DNA from 2 places in the Kitasatospora sp. NPDC004614 genome. Region 2 is predicted to be linked to the other one. Evidence: riboswitches for the same ligand, from Rfam matches in the RefSeq annotation. Region 2 holds a riboswitch; the other holds the start of a gene.

Region 1 (9,203 bases), on a different contig from region 2:
GCGTCGTCCCCGCCCTCACCGCGCTCGCCCCGCTGGTCGGCTCGGTCGTCATCGTCACCGGCCGGCCCGCGGCGACCGCTGCCGCGTACGGCGGCTTCGGGGCTGTCGCCGGGCTCGAGCACCTCACCGTCCTCGGCCACTACGGCGCGGAACGCTGGGACGCGCGGACCGGTGCCGTCACGGCGGCGCCGGCGCCGCCGGGGGTTGCTGCCGTTCGGGGCGAACTTCCTTCGCTGCTGGGGGAGTTGAAGGCTGCCGGCGGCGTTTCCGTGGAGGACAAGGAACGGGCGCTGGCGGTGCACACCCGGCGGGCGGACGACCCCGACGGTGAACTCGCGCGCCTGCGCGCCCCGTTGGCCGAACTGGCCGCGCGGCACGGCCTGGTGGTCGAACCCGGCCGGATGGTCCTCGAACTGCGCCCCCCCGGCGTCGACAAGGGCGTCGCCCTGCGGAAGTTCCTCGCCGAACGGGAAGCCGGGCCGGTGCTGTTCGCGGGCGACGATCTCGGGGACGTCGCCGCGTACGAGGAGGTCGAGTCGCGCCGGAAGGACGGCCACCCCGGCCTGCTGGTGTGCAGCGGCCCCGTCACCGGCGAGGCCCCCGTCCGCGAGCTGGCCGATCGCGCGGACCTGGTGGTGGCGGGGCCGGCGGGGGTGGTGGACCTGCTCAGTGAGCTGGCGGAGCTGTTGGGCGCGTAAGCGGGGGTGCGACAAGCGCAAGCCCGCTTACGCGCCCAACCGCTCCTACAGCGCGTGGAGCTGGTCCAGGAACCACTGCTGCGGAGGCAGTGCCGTCGCCGCGGACGCCAGGCGCTTGGTGCGGTCGGCGCGGTCGGCGGGGGGCATGGTGAGGGCCTGGGCCAGGGCGTCGGCGGTGGCGATGACGTCGAAGGGGTTGATGGTGATCGCGTCGTCGGCGAGTTCCGCGTGGGCGCCGGCCTCGCGGGAGAGGACCAGGGCGCAGCCGTGGTCGGAGACGACGGGGACTTCCTTGGCGACCAGGTTCATGCCGTCGCGGACGGGGTTGACCAGGGCGACGTCGGCGAGCCGGTACGCGGCGAGGGAGCGCGGGAAGTCGTCGTCGACGTGCAGGATGAGCGGCTGCCAGTCGCCGGTGGCGAACTCGGCGTTGATCTCCTCGGCGAGCCGCCGCACTTCGGCGGTGTACTCGCGGTACTCGGCGAGGTCGGTGCGCGAGGGGTAGGCGAAGGCGATGTGGACGACCCGGTCGTGCCATTCGGGGCGGGTGCGCAGCAGGTGCCGGTAGGCGAGCAGGCCGCGGACGATGTTCTTGCTGAGTTCGGTGCGGTCGACCCGGACGATGGTGCGCCGGTCGCCGACGGCTTCGCGCAGGGCGGCGAGGCGTTCGTCGACGTCGGGCCGGTGGGCGCGTTCGCGCAGGAACTCGGCGTCGGCGCCGAGGCCGTGGACGCCGAGCCGTGTGGTGCGGCCGGCGTACGTGACGGCGAGGACGTCGCGGTCGACGCTCGCGCCGATGACGGCTTCGCAGCAGTCGGCGAAGGCGAGGGCCCAGCGGCGGGTGAGGAAGGCGGCGCGGTCGGCGCCGAGGATGCCGCGGAGGACTTCGGCGGCGACGTCGTCGGGCAGCAGCCGGTAGTACTCGGGCGGCGCCCAGGGGGTGTGCGAGAAGTGGCCGATGCGCAGGTCGGGGCGGAGTTCGCGGAGCAGCGCGGGGGTCAGCGAGAGGTGGTAGTCCTGCACCAGGACGGCGGCGCCGGGGGCGGCCTCGGCGGCGAGGGCCTCGGCGAAGGCGGTGTTGTAGGCCTGGTAGGCGGCCCATTCGGTGCGGAAGCCGGCGTCGAAGGCGGGTTTGGTGGGGATGTCGTACAGCAGGTGGTGGACGAACCACAGGGTGGAGTTGGCGACGCCGTTGTAGGCAAGGGCGAAGGTCTCCGGATCGATGTCCAGCATCCGGACGGCCTGTCCGCCGACGTCGTGGCCGGCCCGGTCGAGGCGCCCGTCGGGGGCCCGCCGGGCGGCGGTGCGGTCGGCGTCGGAGAGGGCGGCGCAGACCCAGACGGCGTTCGGGTCGTCGATCGCGGAGAGCCCGGAGACCAGGCCGCCGCCGCCTCTGCGGAGGCTCAGCGTGCCATCGTCCTCCGTGCGGAAGGACACCGGGCCGCGGTTGGAGGCCACCAGGATCGGGGCGGCTCCGGACTGCGTGGGGCGTTCGGACGCGTGATCGGCCATACAGCCAACCTTGCCGTGCGACCAGCCGACCAAACCACCCGGCGCGGCCCGCGACGGGTGAACAGCGGGCGTCAGCCGCGATGGTCGGTCGGCGGGCCGGAGTCGCGGGCGGGCAGGAAGTCGGGCAGCCACGGCGGGCGGCCGTCCGGGCACTTCCCGGGCAGGTACCACCCGCGCGGCGGGGTGAGGTTGTGCTCCATGTCGACGGCGGCGACGGCGAGTGCGGTGAGCAGGGCGGCGAAGGCCGCGGCGAGCGCCCGGGTGAGCAGGCCGGGGGAGCGGCGGGTGAGGTACAGGGCGAGCAGGACGGCGAGGGGCGGCAGGAACAGGTAGCCGCACTCGTACGAGTTGAGCAGGTTGAACCGGGCGTCGTCGGTCAGGTCGTAGGTGACCGGCCAGGCCATGTTCAGGCAGCCGGACCAGGTGTCCTCGATCAGCCGCAGCACCCGGGACTCGACCGTGAAGCCGAGGACGGGCGCGAGCAGCAGGGCGAGGCAGCCGATGCCGGCGCCGGAACCGGCAGCGGCGGGCGCGGGTTCGGCTTCCGGGGTGGGGTCCATGCCGGGACGGACGTGGGGCGGCGGTCAGCGGTTGCGGTACTCGGGGACGGTGATCATCGGGGGGCGCTCGGCGGCGGGGACGGGGTGGGTGCGGGGGGTGAAGCCGGTGGCGGTGCGCGTGTACTGGGTGAGCAGGGGGCGGACCAGGTCGGGGTCGGCCTTGAGGCGGTGGGCGCGGTCGAGGCGTTCCAGGGCGGTGCGGTAGATGGTGGCGGCCATCCGGCCGAGGGCCTGGCCGTCCTGGTGGCGGTGGTGCCGGACGCCGACGTCGACCTGGGCCAGCGCGTCGAGCCCGACCAGTTCCAACGCGTCGACCAGCAGGCCGAGTTCGACGCCGTAGCCGGTCGGGAAGGGCAGCTGTTCGAGCAGGCTGCGGCGGGCCGCGTACTCGCCGCCGAGCGGCTGGACGAAGCCGGCCAGCTGCGGCCAGTGCAGGTTGAGCAGGGGGCGGGCGACCAGTTCGGTGACCCGGCCGCCGCCGGCCGGGACGACGGCGCCGTCGGCCTCGAACGGGCGGTCGTACATGGCCTTGACCAGGTGCAGGTCGGGGTCGGTGAGCAGGGGGCCGATGATGCCGGAGACGAACGCCGGGTCGAATTCGCGCAGGTCGGCGTCGATGTAGCAGACGATCGCGCCGCTGCTGGCGAGCAGTGAGCGCCACAGCACCTCGCCCTTGCCGGGGGCGGCGGGCAGCCGGGGCAGGATGGCGTCGCGGTGCACCACCCGGGCGCCGGCGGCGGCCGCGGCGGCGGCGGTGCCGTCGACCGAGCCGGAGTCGACCACCAGCAGTTCGTCGACCAGCGGGACGCGTTCCATCAGTTCGGTGCGGATGGTGGTGACGATCTCGCCGACGGTGGGTTCCTCGTCCAGGGCGGGCAGCACCACGCTGACGGTGCCGGCCGGGCCGGCGGCGCGCTTGGCGGCGAGCAGCCGGTCGAGCGGCCGGTCGGTGGCCGTCCAGGACCGGCGGCGCAGCCAGTCGGCCACTTCCGGCAGTATCCCGGGCTCGGGCTGCTCGGCCAAGATCTCGCTCCCTGTCTCGCTCTGTCTCGGTTGTCGGACGGTGGGGTTCGACCGCACCGGCCTTCCGTTACAGTCTTCGTACTGCGCTCGGACCTTCGCACGCCGGGGTCGCTCGCAGCGTACGACCACAACTTCATACAGCTCATCCAGAGGGACTGAGGGAACGGCCCGTTGAAGTCCCGGCAACCCTCCCGCGCGGCCCAGCAGGCCCGGCGGGACAGGTGCCAATTCCGGCCCGGGCGCGACCGCGTCCCGGGGAAGATGAGGAGAAAGGGCCTCGCCATCATGGCTGTTGACACCCCCGCACCTGCCGCCGTCGACCTCGGTCCGGCCACCGCACTGTCCTGTCGCGAGTGCGGCACCCGCTTCCCGCTCGGCCCGAGCTTCGCGTGCCTGGAGTGCTTCGGCCCGCTGGAGATCGCCTACGACTACGCCGGCTACGACGCCGAGGAACTGCGCAAGCGGATCGAGGCCGGCCCGGCGTCGATCTGGCGCTACGCCCCGCTGCTGCCCGTCCCCGCCGACGTCGCGGGCAAGCCGAACCTGAACCCGGGCTGGACCCCGCTGGTGAAGGCCGACAACCTGGGCCGCGAGCTGGGCTTCACCGCGCAGCTGCACATCAAGGACGACTCCGGCAACCCCACCCACTCGTTCAAGGACCGGGTGGTGGCCTGCGCGATCGAGGCCGCCCGCGCCTTCGGGTTCACCACGCTGTCCTGCTCGTCCACCGGCAACCTGGCGGGCGCGGTGGGCGCCGCCGCGGCCCGGGCCGGCTTCAAGTCCTGTGTGTTCATCCCGCACGACCTGGAGCAGGGCAAGGTCGTGATGGCCGGGGTGTACGGCGGCGAGCTGGTCGGCATCGACGGCAACTACGACGACGTGAACCGGTTCTGCTCGGAGCTGATCGGCGACCCGGCCGGCGAGGGCTGGGGCTTCGTCAACGTCAACCTGCGCCCGTACTACGGCGAGGGCTCCAAGACCCTGGCGTACGAGATCTGCGAGCAGCTCGGCTGGCGGCTGCCCGAGCAGATCGTCATCCCGATCGCCTCCGGCTCCCAGCTCACCAAGATCGACAAGGGGCTTCAGGAGCTGATCAAGCTCGGCCTGGTCGAGGACCGCCCCTACAAGATCTTCGGCGCCCAGGCCGAGGGCTGCTCCCCGGTCTCCGCCGCCTTCAAGGCCGGCCGCGACGTGATCAAGCCGGTCAAGCCGGACACCATCGCCAAGTCGCTGGCGATCGGCAACCCCGCCGACGGCCCGTACGTGCTCGACATCGCCCGCCGCACCGGCGGCGCGGTCGAGGACGTCACCGACGCGCAGGTGGTCGAGGCGATCAAGCTGCTGGCCCGCACCGAGGGCATCTTCGCCGAGACCGCGGGCGGCGTCACCGTCGGCGTGCTGAAGAAGCTGGTCGAGACCGGGCAGCTCGACCCGAGCAAGGAGACCGTCGCGATCAACACCGGCGACGGCCTGAAGACCCTCGACGCGGTCGCCGACTCCGGCATGACCGCAGTGATCCGCCCGACGCTGGAGTCCTTCCGCGCCGCCGGTCTCGTCTCCGCCTGATCCCCCCACGACTTTCTTCTAGGAGCACCCCCATGAGCGCCACCGTCCGCATCCCCACCATCCTCCGCACCTACACCGGCGGCGCCGCCGAGGTGACCGCCGAGGGCGCCACCCTGGCAGCCGTCATCGCCGACCTGGAGGCGAACCACACCGGCATCGCCGCCCGCCTGCTGGACGACACCGGTAAGCTGCGCCGCTTCGTGAACGTGTACGTCAACGACGACGACGTGCGCTTCGCCGAGGGCCTGGAGACCGAGATCAAGGACGGCGCCTCGGTGTCGATCATTCCGGCGGTGGCCGGCGGCTGCTGAGGCAGCTCCGGGCGGCCGGTGGGGCCGCCCCGCGTATTCGTTCCGCCGCCGTCGGGCGCGGGCTCGGAATTCGATTTCCGAGCCGCCCGGCGGCGGCTTCGCACATCGGCCGGGCGCGCGGGCAGCCGTGATTCCGACCTGGCGGGTCGCTGGAATTCCCGCGTTCGCGGGGGAGTAGAGTGCCGGTGGAGCCGTTCCCCGCCACGGCCCGTTCCAATCCTCGATTTTTCCCGCACCGCACCTCGCGCCGGCCCCGTCCCGTCCCGCGCTCTGAGACATGCGCCGGACCGTTCACCGCCCGACCTGTCAGGCCGCCGTCAGAATTCTTTCGACGATTTGCGGCGACACGTCCGTTATGTCCGGTGGCAATTGTCGGGCCATATACCTTTCGACCCGTCATATCCGGTGTGGGGTACGGACTTTCCGTGAAATTAGGGCCTGTTGCAGAGGGCGCATATCCGGATACATTCAGCCGCGACACGAGGCTGCGCCGTGCGGGGGGGAGTCCCCACAGGCCGGCCTTCCAGACCTCCGGGTCCGCGTCCCGCGGATCTCTGAAGGGCCAGCACAGCACAAGGGGAGTTCGGAATGGCTCAGGGCACCGTCAAGTGGTTCAACGCCGAGAAGGGCTACGGCTTCATCGCGGTCGACGGTGGAGCGGACGTGTTCGTCCACTACAGCGCGATCCAGATGGACGGCTACCGCACCCTGGAAGAGGGCCAGCGGGTCGAGTTCGAGATCTCGCAGGGGCAGAAGGGTCCGCAGGCCGACATGGTCCGCGCCGCGGGCGCCTGACGGCCCGGTAGACCGCACACACCACAGCTATGACCCGGCAGGTCCGGCCCCGGCGCGACGCGTCCGGGTCCGGGCCTGTCGGCGTTCCCGGGCCTGCCTGCGGGTTTCCCGGGAGGGGCGTCGGAGCGCGGCGAATGGGCTTGCACTCGACACCCCCGAGTGCTAATCATTGGCGTTAGCACTCACAGCGTGAGAGTGACAACGGACCGGGCCGGTGAGGCCCCGGAAGCGGTAGGGGACGAGACCCCCGCTCTCCTGGGCCGTCCGTCGCGGGCACCCCCTTGGTCCGAGCAGTCGACCGTGTCCCGGAGGACCACTTCTAATGGCCAAGATCATCGCCTTTGACGAGGAAGCCCGCCGCGGCCTTGAGCGTGGCATGAACCAGCTTGCCGACGCCGTGAAGGTCACGCTCGGCCCCAAGGGTCGCAACGTCGTTCTGGAGAAGAAGTGGGGCGCCCCCACCATCACCAACGACGGTGTCTCCATCGCCAAGGAGATCGAGCTCGAGGACCCGTACGAGAAGATCGGCGCCGAGCTCGTCAAGGAGGTCGCCAAGAAGACCGACGACGTCGCGGGTGACGGCACCACCACCGCCACCGTGCTGGCCCAGGCGCTCGTCCGCGAGGGTCTGCGCAACGTCGCCGCCGGCGCCAACCCGATGGCCCTGAAGCGCGGTATCGAGAAGGCCGTCGCCGCCGTCTCCGACCAGCTGCTGGCCCAGGCCAAGGACGTGGAGACCAAGGAGCAGATCGCTTCCACCGCCTCCATCTCGGCCGCCGACACCCAGATCGGCGAGCTCATCGCCGAGGCCATGGACAAGGTCGGCAAGGAAGGCGTCATCACCGTCGAGGAGAGCAACACCTTCGGCCTGGAGCTCGAGCTCACCGAGGGCATGCGCTTCGACAAGGGCTACATCTCCGCCTACTTCGCCACCGACCTGGAGCGCATGGAGACGAGCTTCGAGGACCCGTACATCCTCATCGCCAACTCCAAGATCTCCTCGGTCAAGGACCTGCTCCCGCTGCTGGAGAAGGTCATGCAGAGCGGCAAGCCGCTCGTCATCATCGCCGAGGACGTCGAGGGCGAGGCCCTGTCGACCCTGGTCGTGAACAAGATCCGCGGCACCTTCAAGTCCGTCGCCGTCAAGGCCCCGGGCTTCGGCGACCGCCGCAAGGCCATGCTGGGCGACATCGCCATCCTGACCGGCGGCACCGTGATCTCCGAGGAGGTCGGCCTCAAGCTCGAGAACGCCGGCGTCGACCTGCTGGGCACCGCCCGCAAGGTCGTCATCACCAAGGACGAGACCACCATCGTCGACGGTGGCGGCGACAGCGACCAGGTTGCCGGTCGCGTCAACCAGATCCGCGCCGAGATCGAGAACTCCGACTCGGACTACGACCGCGAGAAGCTCCAGGAGCGCCTCGCCAAGCTGGCCGGCGGCGTGGCCGTCATCAAGGCCGGCGCGGCCACCGAGGTCGAGCTCAAGGAGCGCAAGCACCGCATCGAGGACGCGGTGCGCAACGCCAAGGCCGCCGTCGAGGAGGGCATCGTCGCCGGTGGTGGCGTCGCCCTGCTGCAGGCCGGTGTCGCGTTCGAGAAGCTGGAGCTGGACGGCGACGAGGCCACCGGTGCCAACATCGTCCGCGTGGCGCTCGAGGCCCCGATCAAGCAGATCGCCACCAACGCCGGCCTCGAGGGCGGCGTCGTGGTCGAGAAGGTTCGCAACCTGCCCGCCGGCCACGGCCTGAACGCCGCGACCAACGAGTACGTCGACCTGATCGCCTCCGGCATCATCGACCCCGCCAAGGTCACCCGCTCCGCCCTGCAGAACGCCGCCTCCATCGCGGCGCTGTTCCTCACCACCGAGGCCGTCATCGCCGACAAGCCGGAGAAGGCCTCCGCGGCCGCCGGCGGCGGCATGCCGGGCGGTGACATGGACTTCTGATCCGACCTCACCGGTTGGATCGGTCAGTCTCACGCCGTGAGGGCGGTCTCCTTCGGGAGGCCGCCCTTGCGGCGTTTCCGGGTCGTGGCGGCGGTTTGGGACAATGGGCGGATGTCCAGCAACGAGAAGATCGAAGCCGCCCTGCACAGCGCCCGCGCGCTGATCCTCGCCGACCTCACCGCGCGGGACGTCGCCGACGCCGCGATCGTCTCGCTGGTCGAGGACGCCGTCACCCACCGCCGCTGGTGGCTCGAACAGTGGCCGGACGGCTGCGAGTTCGTGCTCGGGCTGATCGCGCAGGACGTGCAGGACGCGCTGCTGGAGTCGTACGGGCGGTGGCCGTTGTGCGCGGCTTGTGCGGCGGAGGACGACCCGCACGCGCTGGGCGTGGAGCCGGAGTTGGGGGCGGATCCGCACTGGGTGTGCGGCAAGAAGGGTCTGATCGTCGCGGCGGTGGGGGAGCTCGACTGACAGCAGGCGCTTCGCATCCGCTCGCGCCCCTGGTCTCGCACTCGCACAGTTCTCACGCCCGCCCTCTTACCCGGCCAGCTCCGTGAGTTCGTGCTGCATGTTCGCCCGCGCCTGCGCGTCGTAGCGGGCGTGGGCCTCGGGGGTGCGGTAGAGGGCGGGGAGGGCGAGGAGGTGGTGGAGGATCGCGGTGCGGCCCTCGCGGAAGGCGTTCGGGGGGACGAAGGAGTATTCGTCGCGGATGGCGGCGGTGTAGGCCGCGTAGCGGTCGGGGGGTGAGCCGAGGACGGCGAGGTCGGCGTCGCAGAGGACTTCGCCGTTGTGG
Region 2 (9,203 bases):
GCCTCGTAGATGTGCTTGGAGTCCACGCCCTCAAGGGACGGGGCGTACTTGCCCTCGCTCAGCGCGCCGCCCTTGCCGGCGAAGTTGTGGCACTGGGCGCAGTTGGTGCGGAACAGCTCGCCACCCTTGGCGACCTGCTCGGCGTTGGTGACCTTGTCCTCGGACGGCTGGTACTGCTCCGTGGTCGGAGTGACCGGGCCCGGGCCCAGCGAGGCCACGTAGGCGGCCAGCTGGTCGATCTCGGACTGGGCGTAGACGGTCTTCTTGCGCGGGACCTGCGCGCCCGGCTGCTGGGCCGGCATGCGGCCGGTGCCGACCTGGAAGTCGACAGCAGCAGAGCCGACGCCGACCAGCGACGGACCGTCAGAAGTGCCCTGGCCGTTCAGGCCGTGGCAGGAGGAGCAGCCGACGGCGAAGAGCTTCTTGCCCTCGTCGATGGCGAGCGACTGCGAGGAGCTGTCGGCCTGCGCCTTCTCGGCGGGCGCGAAAGCGGCGTACAGCCCCCCGGTGGCCGCCAGGGCGAGAAGTAGAACGACGACCGCCGCCAGTGGGTGGCGCCGTCGTGCGGAGAGCTTTTTCACGGAATAACCCCGGTGTCAGGATCTGGTCGGCAGCAGCCTGCCCCCGACTCCCATGCGTCGGAACGACGCCGGGTCAGGGGCGGGGCGGCTGTTACTTGATCAGGTAGATGGTCGCGAACAGGCCGATCCACACAACGTCGACGAAGTGCCAGTAGTACGACACCACGATCGCCGCAGTGGCCTGCTCGTGGGTGAAGCGCCGCGCCGCGTAGGTCCGGCCGAGGACCAGCAGGAAGGCGATCAGACCACCCGTCACGTGGAGTCCGTGGAAGCCGGTGGTCAGGTAGAACACCGTGCCGTACGGGTCGGAGGACAGCGAAAGGCCGTCCTTCTTGACCAGCTCGGTGTACTCGAAGATCTGGCCGCCGATGAAGATGGCGCCCATCACGAAGGTGACCACGAACCAGGAACGCAGCTTCTTCACGTCACCGCGCTCGGCGGCGAACACGCCGAGCTGGCAGGTGAGCGAGGAGAGCACCAGGATCGTGGTGTTGACCGAGGAGAAGGGCACGTTGAGGGCATGGGCCTTCTCGTGCCAGAACTCGGCGCCCTTGACCGAGCGGAGGGTGAAGTACATCGCGAACAGGGCCGCGAAGAACATCAGCTCCGAGCTCAGCCAGACAATGGTTCCCACGCTGACCAGGTTCGGCCTGTTGACCGCTCCGTGCGCGTGTCCGGTTTCTGTTGCTGTTGCTGTCGCCACGACGGACATTATGTCGGTCCCTTATTCCGTCTTCACGCCGGGGGGTCTCCCTCGGAGTGTCCGGTGCGTGCGGTATGCCCGCCTCGACCCCGGTCCGTTTTCTGATGGTTGTTCGGGCCGGGTGAGCGAACTGGGCTGCCGGGGTGAGCCGGTGGCGCGGCGGCTTGAGCGAGATCGCGTCGGGGTCTCTTCAGGACGGGCCCGCCGGAGTAGCATCCGTCCCAGGACGTGGTCCGGGTCACACTGGGCCGTTCGGCCGGGGGCCGCGCGCAGTCGCGGTCCGCGCGAACACAGTGGACACATATAAGAGGACGAGCACCAGGAAGCAGGGGACATGGCGCAGCACTCCGACGAGACGCTCACCGTTCTCGTCTACAGCGACGACCGCAACACCCGTGAGCAGGTGACCCTCGCTCTCGGCCCCCGCCCCGCCGGGGACGTCCCCGCCCTGGAGTACGTGGAGTGCGCCACCGCCCCCGCGGTGCTCCGGGCCCTGGAGAAGGGCGGCGTCGACCTGTGCGTGCTGGACGGCGAGGCGGTGCCCGCGGGCGGACTCGGCCTCACCCGGCAGCTGAAGGACGAGATCTACGGCTGCCCGCCGGTGCTGGTGCTGATCGGCCGCCCGCAGGACTCCTGGCTGGCCGCCTGGTCCCGGGCCGACGCGGCGATCTCGCACCCCGTCGACCCGGTGGCGCTGGCCGACGCCGCGACCACGCTGCTGCGGGCTCGGGTGGCCCGGCGGGCACCGGCCGCGCGCTGACGCTTTCCGGCAGCTGTCTCAGCCGGCGTCTCAACTGGAGAGAAGGGGACGGCAAGTAAGGGCGGCCGTCCCCGCGCGCTCGATAGGCTGACTCCATTCCTCTGCGACAAGACGAGAGCTGGAGACGGCCATGGTGAACGTGCACTCTGCGAACGGCGGTAGCGACCCCGCGCAGGTGGTTCGCTCCTGGCCCGACCTCCTGATGGCCCTGATGCGCGGCGAGGACCTCGCGCAGGCCGACACCGCCTGGGCGATGGACCGGATCATGAGCGGCGAGGCCAGCCCCGTGCAGGTGGCCGGCTTCCTGATCGCGCTGCGCGGCAAGGGCGAGACGGTCGAGGAGATCTCCGGCCTGGTCGAGGCGATGTACGCGCACGCCGTGCCGCTGGACATCCCCGGGCCGGCCGTCGACATCGTCGGCACCGGCGGCGACCGCGCCAAGACCGTCAACATCTCCACCATGTCGGCGGTGGTCGCCGCGGCGGCCGGCGCGAAGGTGGTCAAGCACGGCAACCGGGCCTCCTCCTCGGCGTCCGGCTCCTCGGACGTGCTCGGACGGCTCGGCATCAACCTGGACCTGTCGGCCCCGCGGGTCGCGGCAGTGGCCGAGGAGGTCGGGCTGACCTTCTGCTTCGCCGCCAAGTTCCACCCCTCGATGCGGCACACCGCGCAGGCCCGCGCCGAACTCGCCGTCCCCACGGTGTTCAACATCCTCGGCCCGCTCACCAACCCCGCCAAGGTCGGCGCCCACGCGGTCGGCTGCTTCGACACCCGGCTGGCCGGACTGATCGCCGGCGTGCTGGCCCGGCGCGGCGGGCAGGGACTGGTGTTCCGGGGTGACGACGGGCTCGACGAGCTGACGATCACCACCACGTCGCACGTCTGGGTGATCCGGGACGGGCAGGTGACGGAGACCCAGTTCGACCCGCGCGAGGTCGGGATCGAGCTGGTCGGGATCGAGGCGCTGCGAGGCGCCGACGCGGAGTTCAACGCGGCGGTCGCGCGGCGGGTGCTGAACGGGGAGCGCGGGCCGGTGCGGGACGCGGTGCTGCTCAACAGCGCGGCCGCGCTGGTGGCGCTGGAGCTGACGGACGCGCCGCTGAGTGAGCAGCTCGCGGCGGGGATGGTGCGGACGGCTGCGGCGATTGATTCCGGGGCGGCGGGGGAGTTGCTGAAGCGGTGGGCGGAGGCTACGCAGTAGCGGGGCCTTGAACCAACGGTCCGTCCGGGGAGGGGAGTTGCTCCTGCCCGGGCGGATCTTTCCGCTTGTGGGGGGCTGGTCGCGCAGTTCCCCGCGCCCCTGATGGGGCCAATGTGACTGGGTGTCAGAGGTGGGGCGTCCACGTTCTGGACGGGGGTTGAGGTCGTGGGCTGCTCGTGTATGGTCTTGCGCAGGTCATGAGTGGCAGCGCCAAGCCCCAGCTTGCTGTCCGGCAACCCTCCGTCCGTGGCGGGGTGCCCTGGGTGAGGACCGGGCTGCGTGGCGATCCGTCTGCGCGGCAAGCGCGGACTTCCGGTTGATGCACCCCGGGGTCCTTACCCTGTGGAGGAGTGCATCCATGTCTGTGACCGCCGAGATCTGTGAGCCGCTGGCCGTGCTGGGCCAGGACGTCGAGGTGCCGTTGGCGTCGGGCGAGAAGGTCGGGTACGCGGCGCTGGACTACGCGGCGAGCGCGCCGGCGCTGGCCCGGGTGTGGGAGGACGTGGCGGCGTACGCGCCGTACTACGGGTCGGTGCACCGGGGGGCCGGATACCTGTCGCAGCTGTCGACGGACCTGTTCGAGCAGAGCCGCCGGACCGTCGAGGAGTTCCTGGACCTGCGGGACGGCGACCAGGTGGTGTTCACCCGGGCGACCACCGACTCGTTGAACCTGCTGGCCGGTGCGGTGCCCGTCGGGACCGAGGTGTTCGCGTTCGAGACCGAGCACCACGCTTCGCTGCTGCCGTGGCGGCGTGAGGGATTGACGGTGCGTTACCTGCGGGCGCCGCGTTCGCACGGCGAGGCGGTGGCCGCGCTGGAGGAGGCGCTGCTGGGGGCGGCCGGGGGGCCGAAGCTGTTCTGCGTGACCGGGGCGTCGAACGTCACCGGCGAGCTGTGGCCGGTCAAGGAGCTGACCGAGGTCGCGCACCGGTACGGCGCCCGGGTGGTGCTGGACGCGGCCCAGCTGGCGCCGCACCACCGGGTCTCGGTACGGGAGCTGGACGTCGACTGGATCGCGTTCTCCGGCCACAAGCTGTACGCGCCGTTCGGTGCCGGCGTGCTGGCCGGGCGGTCGGACTGGCTGGACGCGGCGGAGCCGTACCTGGCCGGTGGCGGGGCGAGCCGGACGGTGGCCCGGGAGCTGGACGGTTCGGTGGCGGTGGAGTGGCACACCGGCCCGGCCCGGCACGAGGCCGGTTCGCCGAACGTGATCGGCGCGTACGCGATCGCCTCGGCCTGCCGGGCGCTCACCGAGGCGGGCTTCGAGGAGCTGGAGGCCCGGGAGCGGGCGCTGGTGGCGAAGCTGACCGAGGGCCTGGCGGCGATCCCCGAGGTGCGGGTGCTCAGCCTGTTCGGTGAGGGCTCCGACCGGGTCGGCGTGGTGTCCTTCGTGGTGCGCGGCTGGAACAGCTCGCACTTCTCGGCCGCGCTGTCCGCCGAGTACGGCATCGGCGTGCGGGACGGGCTGTTCTGCGCGCACCCGCTGGTGCGGACGCTGCTGGGCGGGGAGGACGCCGCGCCCAGCCAGTGCGGGGCGCCCGAGCCGTCGCTGCCCGGGGAGCGCAGCCTGAACGCGATCCGGGTCAGCTTCGGCGCCGGCACCCCCGTCGAGCACCTGGACCGGTTCCTGACGGCCGTTCGGGACCTGGTGACCGACGGCGCGCGGTGGAGCTACCGCAACGAGGGCGGGCGCTGCGTCGCGGACACGCGGCAGCGCTGAGCGGCTACTCGCCCAGGCCGAGCGAGAACGCGGCCTCCAGGTCGTGCTGCGAGTAGGTGCGGAAGGCGATGTGGGTCTCGGTGTTGGAGACGCCCGGGACCTTGTTGAGACGGCCGGGGATCACGTCGGCCAGATCCTCGTGGCCCCGGACCCGCACCATCGCGACCAGGTCGTAGGTGCCGGTGACGGAGTAGACCTCGCTGACGCCCTCGATGGCCGCGATCGCCTCGGCGATCTCGGGGATCCGGTCGACGCTGGTGTTGATGAGGACGATCGCGGTGATCACTGAGCAACTCCTGTTCGAGAAGGTGCGCCAAGGGTATCGCCCGCCGGACGGGCGGCCCAGGCGAACAGCCAGCCCGTCACGAAGCCGATCACATGCACCAGATAGGCCACCCCGCTGCCGCCCGAACTGACGGACCAGCCCTGCAGCGCGAACCACAGGCCGAGCACCAGCCAGGCCGGGAAACGCAGTGGCAGGAACAGCAGGACCGGCACCAGCACCGTCACGCGGGCTCTCGGCCACAGCCGCAGGTACGCGCCCAGCACCCCCGCGATCGCGCCGGACGCGCCGACCAGGGCGCGCATCCCGTCCGCGGTGTGCGCCTCGGCCACCGCGTAGCCGTAGGTGGCCAGGTAGCCGATCGCCAGGTAGCCGACCAGGAAGCGCACCCGGCCCAGCCGGGCCTCCACGGCCGGGCCGAAGACGAACAGGAACAGCAGGTTGCCCAGCAGGTGCAGCCACCCCGCGTGGACGAACAGTGAAGTGAGGACGGAGAGTTCGGGGATCTTGGAGGGGGTCGGCGGCAGCGTGCAGCCCGGGGTCGCCGGGGCGAGTGAGGACAGCTGGGAGGCCGTCAGGGGGTGGCTGCTCAGCAGCTCGGCGGGCACCGCGCCCCAGCGGTGCTCGTAGCGCTGCTCGGCGCAGATCCGGGCGTCGCCGCTGCCGTACGCCGGGTTCAGACCGGCCGGGCCGGCCACCAGGACCAGCGCGGACAGCGCGATCAGCAGGTGGGCGACGACCGGGGTGCGGGCGGTTCCCCCGGCCGTCGGCGAACCGGCCCGGGCGGGGGCGGAGAGCACCATGCCGGTGAGCATTCCTCGGGGGCGCACTCGCGACACCGGGCGCTGCTCCGGACGGGTGAGCGTCCGGGCTGTGGACCGGTGATCCGGCCGCCGCGGCACAGGCAATAGGGTGGAGGCCCGTAAACGGGGACCAGCCGAGAGGGACCACTGATGACCATTGCCGCGCCGACCGCCGAGACCCGCTGGCGCTGCACCCTGTGCGGCAACCTCACCCGCTTCGACGTCACCCGGTCCTCCCGCGTGATCGACTTCGTGCACTTCGACCTGTCCGGCGACTCCAAGGTGGAGGAGACCCAGGTGCTCTCCGAGACCATCGAGTCGGTGCGCTGCCGCTGGTGCAACGCCGTGGACCAGGTCGAGCTGGTCGCCCGCCCGGGCGCCGAGGAGCCCGAGGACGGCGGCCCCGCGCAGGGCTGACACGCTTCCACCGCCCCGCGTCCCCGTCCGCGCCCCGGACCGGGGCGCGGGGCGGACTCGTCGGCGGGGTGCTGTCGGTGCGGCACGGTAGACGGGACAATTGCAAGCAGCGGCGGACACCAACGCCCCCGGCACCCGCCGGGGCCCGCCCGGATCAGGATCGGAGCCGAGAACAGTGGCGGAGGCAGCGAACGCGCCCGCGGGCACGGACGGGACCGCGCACGCTCCGGTCCATGAGGAAATCGGCCCGGTCGAGGCAGGGTCGGTCACCGAGGCCGGTTCGGTCACCGAGGCCGGCGGCGACATGGCCGGCCGGGCGCTGCCCGAGGGAGTGCGCCGCCGGGTGGTGGGCATCGCCTCCGACGCGCTCGGCGGCATCGCCGCCGGCGAACTGCCCGCCGCGCTGCGCCCGTACGCCAAGTTCACCGCCGCCCGGCGGGCCAAGTACGCGGCCACCGCGCTGGCCGCCGCGCTGGAGTCCGACCCCGCGTTCCGGGTGCGGATAGCCGAGCGGCTGCGGCTCGGCCAGCCGGACCTGGTGCGTGCCCTGGAGGCGGGCACCGTGCCGGCCGCCGCCGACCCGATGGACGTGGCCGCCGCCGCCTACCTGGTGCGGCCCACCGGCTGGGCCCGGCTGGTCGAGGAGGCCGGCGAACAGGCCGAACGGGTCGACGCCGAGGGCGTCGCCGCCGAGGCCGCCCGGCTGGCCGAGAAGCTCCACGAGGAGCTGGCCGAGGCCCGCACCACCGCCCGCGCCGAACTGGAGCGCCACCGCGCCGAGTCCGAAGGGGTGCGCCGGGAGGCGGACTCGCTGCGCAAGAAGGTCCGCTCGCTGGAGGCCGACACCCGCCGCGCGCAGGCCGAGAGCCGCCGACTGGCCGCCGAACTGGAGGCCGCCCGGGCCGCCGCCGCCGCCGAGCGCGGCGCCGCCGAGATCGAGGCCCGCCGGCTGCGGCACCGGGTCGCCGAACTGGAGGCGGCCGTGGAGACCGGCCGGCGCACCGCCCGGGAGGGCCGCAGCGTCGAGGACATGCGGCTGCGGCTGCTGCTGGACACCGTGCTGCAGTCCGCGCAGGGCCTGCAGCGGGAGCTGGCGCTGCCGGTGACGGCGCTGCGCCCGGCCGACCTGGTGGAGGCGGTGGAGCCCGGTTCGGCCTCGCCGCACGACGTGGCCCGACGCGGGCTGGCCGAGGACGACCCGGCGCTGCTGGACCAGCTGCTGGCCATCCCGCAGGTCCACCTGGTGGTGGACGGCTACAACGTGACCAAGACCGGCTACCCGCAACTGCCGCTGGAGCAGCAGCGGTTGAGGCTGCTGGGCGGTCTGGCGATGCTGGCCCAGCGGACCCAGGCCGAGGTGACCTGCGTGTTCGACGGCCAGGACCTGGACGTGCCGGTGATCATGGCCCCGCCGCGTGGCGTCCGGGTCCGGTTCAGCCGGACCGGGGAGACCGCGGACGAGCTGATCCGCCGCCTGGTGCGGGCCGAGCCGCAGGGCCGGCCGGTGGTGGTGGTGTCCGCCGACAAGGAGGTCGCGGACGGGGTGCGCAAGGCCGGCGCCCGCCCGGTGGCCTCGGTTCTGCTGCTGAACCGCCTGTCGCGCAGTTGACGGGCACTCAGCGGTGTTGGGGCGTCCGGAGTGTGTCGGTGTGGTGAAGAGGGGCGGAGAAGTGAATCCGGGAGCCCCCCGGGAGTGGACGCGGAGGCAGGGACTTCACTAGGGTCTGGCGTCAAACCTATATTCCGGACTATCGCTCTAACGGGTGAGTCCAGAGGAAGAAGGAGCACCGCCTTGGCCTCCCACCGCCGTCCCAAGCAGCCGAGTCGCGCCCGGGTGACCGTGCTCACCGCTGCCGCCGCGACCGCGGTCGCCCTGTCGGCCCAGGTGAGTGCGCACGCCGCGCCGGCTCAGCCGAACAAGGACGAAGTCAAGGCGCAGGTCGACAAGCTCATGGAGGAGCAGGAGCAGGCGGCCGAGAAGTACAACGGCGCCAAGGAGCAGGCCGACCAGCTCCGCAAGCAGGCCGACCAGCTGCAGGACCAGCTGGCCCGCAGCCAGGACCAGCTGAACGAGCTGTCCTCCGGGCTCGCGGCGGTGGCCGGCGACCAGTACCGGCACGCGGGCGTCGACCCGTCGATGCAGCTGATGCTCTCCGCCGACCCGGACAAGTACCTGGACAAGGCGTCCTCCTTCGACCAGGCGGCCAGCACCCAGGCCGAGACCCTGAAGTCACTGCAGGACCAGCAGCGCCGGCTGAACCAGCAGAAGCAGGAAGCGGCGGACGTCCTGAAGGAGCTGGACAACTCCACCCAGGCGCTCAACGACGCCAAGAACGAGGTCAGGACCAAGCTGGAGCAGGCGCAGAACCTGCTCAACCAGCTCTCCGCCGCCGACCGTGCCTCGATCGTGCGCGGCGACGGCGCCGCCTCGCGCAGTGCCGACCGGGTCGACCCGGCCACCCTGCCGAAGGCCGCCGGCTACGCCGGGGTCGCGGTGCAGCGGGCGCTCGACAAGCGCGGTGCGCCGTACGTGTGGGGTGCGACCGGCCCGAGCACCTTCGACTGCTCCGGCCTGATGGTGTGGGCGTACGCGCAGGCCGGCGTCTCGCTGCCGCGCACCTCGCAGGCGCAGGGCAGCTACGGCGCCAGCGTCGGCACCGACTGGCACAACGCCCAGCCCGGTGACCTGGTGGTCTACTACGGCGACCGGCACCACGTCGGCATGTACATCGGCA

Evidence for each region. A riboswitch is a leader RNA that binds a small molecule or an ion and turns the genes downstream of it on or off. The one in region 2 is predicted to bind S-adenosylmethionine.
Region 1: linked by a shared signal. The riboswitch ahead of thrC (threonine synthase) and the one ahead of ACFYST_RS09850 (aminotransferase class V-fold PLP-dependent enzyme) in region 2 are both predicted to bind S-adenosylmethionine.

What each region holds. Positions count from the first base shown of each region.
Region 1 covers NZ_JBIALR010000014.1:132,837-142,039, reverse strand. Annotated here, with positions in the region: gene otsB (trehalose-phosphatase) at 1-698, shown strand, start outside; gene ACFYST_RS25985 (trehalose-6-phosphate synthase) at 744-2,210, opposite strand; gene ACFYST_RS25980 (hypothetical protein) at 2,282-2,770, opposite strand; gene ACFYST_RS25975 (glucosyl-3-phosphoglycerate synthase) at 2,795-3,769, opposite strand; SAM riboswitch class I at 3,933-4,061, shown strand; gene thrC (threonine synthase) at 4,079-5,359, shown strand; gene ACFYST_RS25965 (MoaD/ThiS family protein) at 5,392-5,670, shown strand; gene ACFYST_RS25960 (cold-shock protein) at 6,259-6,465, shown strand; gene groL (chaperonin GroEL) at 6,788-8,410, shown strand; gene ACFYST_RS25950 (hypothetical protein) at 8,522-8,881, shown strand; gene ACFYST_RS25945 (hypothetical protein) at 8,948-9,203, opposite strand, start outside.
Region 2 covers NZ_JBIALR010000003.1:83,802-93,004, reverse strand. Annotated here, with positions in the region: gene ACFYST_RS09870 (c-type cytochrome) at 1-581, opposite strand, end outside; gene ACFYST_RS09865 (heme-copper oxidase subunit III) at 673-1,293, opposite strand; gene ACFYST_RS09860 (hypothetical protein) at 1,619-2,044, shown strand; gene trpD (anthranilate phosphoribosyltransferase) at 2,175-3,245, shown strand; SAM riboswitch class IV at 3,439-3,556, shown strand; gene ACFYST_RS09850 (aminotransferase class V-fold PLP-dependent enzyme) at 3,604-4,965, shown strand; gene ACFYST_RS09845 (Lrp/AsnC ligand binding domain-containing protein) at 4,970-5,251, opposite strand; gene ACFYST_RS09840 (rhomboid family intramembrane serine protease) at 5,248-6,051, opposite strand; gene ACFYST_RS09835 (hypothetical protein) at 6,202-6,468, shown strand; gene ACFYST_RS09830 (NYN domain-containing protein) at 6,773-8,077, shown strand; gene ACFYST_RS09825 (NlpC/P60 family protein) at 8,261-9,203, shown strand, end outside.